DNA from 2 places in the Desulfotomaculum defluvii genome. Region 2 is predicted to be linked to the other one. Evidence: riboswitches for the same ligand, from Rfam matches in the RefSeq annotation. Region 2 holds a riboswitch; the other holds the start of a gene.
The links. A riboswitch is a leader RNA that binds a small molecule or an ion and turns the genes downstream of it on or off. The one in region 2 is predicted to bind cyclic di-AMP.

Region 1 (2,202 bases), on a different contig from region 2:
CGTCGAAAAGTTTTGTAAGATAGCATAACTGAAGCAATACAGATGGCTAGTAACATCAACCAAAGCAAATAGCCCCAACTAGTTTCTGCCAATATTGACAAACGGTTACTCTGTCCCATAACTGGTATAAGGAGGTTTGTGGTGGCTAGGGTACCATGTAGGAATAATGCAGTTAATGCAGTCCAGCCGAAGTATTTGTGATTTTTCTTAAAAAATAACATGAGTTGGTTGTCTATTTTTCCCTTGCTAGAAAACTTCGCTAAACAAGCACTTAATAAAATAAGTCCAAGCCAACCTGTTAACTCAATTACTCCACCCATAGTTATCCCTTCCTTTTATTAGTTTTACCCTTGGTTATTTGGCAGCCAACACTGCGAATTGGAGGCCACAACTTATTTATAATATATATATTCGGTATTTTAAAAAATAGGAGTCCTTTATCCTGAAGGAAGCTCGATCTACCAAGAGCAGATAAATAAGGGAGTTCCTTACAGATGAAGAAACTCCCTTAAATATTAAATTCTGGTTAATAGGAAAAGGTAAAACTATCCCGCACCATACTTACCGGACGGGCTTGGAGAAATTTATTGGGTACCCAAGACTCAAAGAAATAGAGGGCTCCTTTGGTGGGGTCTACCCCGCTTAAGGCTTCTTTGGCCGCCCGTATGGCATCCGGTGAAGCCTTCACATTGATCCAGCCGTTTAACACTGGTTCAAATTGATAATGACCATTTTCTACCTGGTAAACAACTTTGGCTATGCTGTTGGGGAACAGGTTACTTTTTACTCTATTTAAAACCACTGCACCCACAGCTACCTTTGTGAGATAAGATTCCGAGTCTGCTTCAGCGGTGATTAAGCGGGCCAGAAGGTCCAAATCTCCGGCGGAGAATTTAGTGCCAGCTCGGTCAATTGAAGAACCTCTACTTACTGTTCCCTGGACTACGGGTATCCTCAATACCTGGCCAGGGTAAATGGTAGTAGAGCTAGACAGCTTGTTTGCACGTAAAATCTCCTGGTAGGGCAGGTTCAATCTTTTTCCGATAAGAAAAAGGCTGTCCCCCTTTTGTACTGTATATGTTTGGTCGGGGACTTGCAGCTTCTGGCCGGGATAAAGCATATCACTTTTTAATTGATTAGTTGATTTTAATTTATCTACCTGGGTACCGTAATGTTGAGCGATGAGATAAAGGGTATCACCCTGAGCCACGGTATGTTCGGCAGCTGTAGCAAAGGTAGTGGCAAAGGCCAAGGAACCGAATAAGGTTAAAGAAAGCAAAATTCTACGCAAAAACAAATAATACACCCTCCTTTGGCCTGCGGGGTTAGTTGACGGGCTTGGGTTGAGGGTCCCCATCCTGAATCTGCTATAAGCCACCTCCATCAATAGGACTCGCCCCAGAATTTGATCCCCCGTGTTCCAAAAAAAGAAACTTCGGCCATATTTTTTATTACTTACATTAATTCGTATCTAAAACCATTATTTGAGGGGGTAAATACCATGGTAAGTATTAGCAGTTTCTTTAGTGCAGTAACCTCCAAACAGGGCTTTTGAATAGTCCTGTTTGGTGTGGTCGTTAAACTAAATAAAATTTTATGAGGAAACTAGAATACCTTAAAAATGTCTAAGATTTTACGTATAATAATTTAAAAAATGTATAAAAAAGGAGTTTCCTATGTTTAAATTTAAAAAAATATTTATTTGCCTGCTTTTAATCATGACTCTTATGGGGTGCCAGAATAACGAGAATAAAGTAATTTCTCAAACCCAAGGTGATCCCCAGCCACAGGCTGCTCAGACCTCTGAGACTGTTGATCCATCAATAAACAACGTCTTTGATCCATTGAAGACAAAAGTAGGAGATAGTGTAGCTGGTTTGAAAGTAAAGGCTATTACATACAATAAGGATTATCCTAGCAAAGATTATCCTGCAGAGGTTGAATTCAGTGGTAAAATTCAACTAACTGGTAATCTAATTTACCATGATGAAAAGGATGAATTTTTACCAGATTGTCTTACCTTCGATGTTAGTGAGGAAAGTATAAAGAATATTCCTAGGCTAACTTACGATGAAAGAAAATACTGGTTTGCCTTTAGTGACCAAGATAAGGCAGCAGAAATTTTGGGTAAGAAAAATATAAATAATTTAACCATTATTGTTAATGATTACAAGGTTTGGTATGCCCACACAGAAGTATGTG
Region 2 (2,202 bases):
TCTTGAATTCCATAGACATCATTTACCATCCCCGATACCGTTAAGATTGAATTTTCATCCCTTAAAATTGTTTCACAAATCCTTTTAATGGATACCGCTATGGCATAATAAGTGGCCCCCTTTCGTTGAATAATCTCATAGGCTGCGGTACTCACCCGCCTAGCTATTTCATTCCTACAGATAGGCTTCAAACCCCGTAGCTTAGAAAATTGCTCTAATGGGATTCCTGCCACATCAGCTGTACTCCATATGGGTACTTCCGAATCTCCATGCTCACCGACAATATAAGCATGAACATTTCTCGGATCCACATTACAATAATCTGCCACTTCTGCCCTAAATCTTGAGGTATCTAAAACTGTACCTGAGCCAAATATTTGGTTAAAAGGTAGACCAGATATTTTTAAGGCTACATAGGTTAAAACATCAACCGGATTAGCCACAATTAAATAAATGGCGTTAGGACAATATTTTAATAGCTGAGGCAAACTTTCCTTTAAGATATTGACATTCTTGTGTACTAAATCCAATCGAGTTTCACCAGGTTTTTGATTAGCTCCGGCTGTAAATACAATAATATTTGAATCCTGACAATCTTCAAAAGAACCTGCATATACATTCGTCGGCTTAATAAAGGCAGCAGCATCCCCTAGATCCATTGCCTCTCCCTCTGCCTTTGCTCGATTGATATCAACCAACACAAGGTCACTGGCAAGCCCACTGGACATGATAGAAAATGCTGCAGATGACCCTACAAGCCCAGCACCAATGATTGCTATTTTAGCTCCCTTACTTAATTTCACCATTATTCACCTCTGGATAAATTCTTATTACGTGTAGTTTAGTATCTCCAGTAAGTAAATACCTATGTCCCTTTTATTTTCCAAATTTTGTGGATAGACGTAATCTTGGAAAACATGTACAATAGTTTGTAACAAATTTAACTAGGCCGAATCTCCGATATTCCGGAGTACGGGGGATAAAATCTATGGGGTGAATCCGCAATTTTTATGGAGGTGTTTAAAAATGCGGTAGGGTGCCCTCAACCCGAACCCGTCAACTAACCTCGAAGGCCAAAGGAGGGCAAAAAGTACATATGAAGTTTTCTGACCGCTTTAAACGGGGCCTTGTAGCTATAGGCCTATTAGCTTTGCTCATGCCATCCACAGCCTTAGCTTATCAGTATACAGTAGTACCTGGTGACTCTCTTAATTCGATTAGTGAAAAAGTAGGCATTAGCGTTGACCAAATCAAGTCTGCCAATGGTCTTTCCAGCGATATCCTTGACCCTGGATATGTTCTCTCCATACCAAGTGATAAGACCTCAGTCGTTGCCCCTAGCTCTCCGGCAAAACCTACTGGGACGAGCTATACTGTAAAAGCTGGTGACAGTCTTTATGCCATTGCCCAAAAATTTGGTATAAGCTTAGCCTCGTTAATGCAGGCCAATGGCCTTAGTAATTCTCTTATACACCCTGGGTATCAACTTTCTATTCCCGGGGCAAATACCAGGAGTAACACACCTCTGGCTGCTACCGTAAGTCGCAGTGCTCAAAGGCCAGTTATTTCCTACACTGATCAAGATCTGGATCTATTAGCGCGTCTTGTCACTGCTGAAGCAGGAGGAGAGCCACTGGAAGCCCAGATCGGCGTAGCAGCAGTTGTTATAAACAGAGTGCAAAGTTCAATTTTTCCCAATACTATTCGCGACGTAATCTATGCCCCAAACCAATTCTCTCCAGTTAGAAACAATTGGATAAATAAACCTGCCACATCTAATGCCATAAAGGCTGCTCAAGCTGCATTACAGGGTAGTGATCCTACTAACGGTGCATTGTATTTCTTTGATCGCTCAGCCACCAATTCCTTCCTTCTTTCCCTACCTGTATCTGCTAATTATGGCAAAATGGTTTATGCAATGGCTAAATAGTAGCAATTAAAATACTAAAATGAATAGAATTACAACACGCACTGACTCTGCCAGTGCGTGTTTATTTCTGCATAAAGTGAATATTTTTATATGTTTCCGCATTTTCCATAGGTAATGTAAGAGCTGCTTCTAAGGGCAAATGATCTGAGGCCAGCGTTTGAAAAACCTTTACTGATAAAACGCTCCATTCAGAAGACACAAAAATGTAATCGATTTGTTCCTTTGGATCTTGAGAAGGATAGGTTTTTTTCAGCCCCTCCATCCCAGAAGCA

Region 1: another riboswitch for cyclic di-AMP. It lies ahead of ACYQ03_RS00485 (cell wall hydrolase); the one in region 2 lies ahead of ACYQ03_RS05475 (cell wall hydrolase).

Annotation. Positions count from the first base shown of each region.
Region 1 covers NZ_BAAHYV010000001.1:102,157-104,358, reverse strand. Annotated here, with positions in the region: gene ACYQ03_RS00490 (iron reductase) at 1-320, opposite strand, end outside; gene ACYQ03_RS00485 (cell wall hydrolase) at 527-1,297, opposite strand; cyclic di-AMP (ydaO/yuaA leader) riboswitch at 1,299-1,451, opposite strand; gene ACYQ03_RS00480 (hypothetical protein) at 1,677-2,202, shown strand, end outside.
Region 2 covers NZ_BAAHYV010000006.1:577,381-579,582, reverse strand. Annotated here, with positions in the region: gene ACYQ03_RS05480 (L-lactate dehydrogenase) at 1-806, opposite strand, end outside; cyclic di-AMP (ydaO/yuaA leader) riboswitch at 938-1,089, shown strand; gene ACYQ03_RS05475 (cell wall hydrolase) at 1,097-1,930, shown strand; gene ACYQ03_RS05470 (endonuclease/exonuclease/phosphatase family protein) at 1,992-2,202, opposite strand, start outside.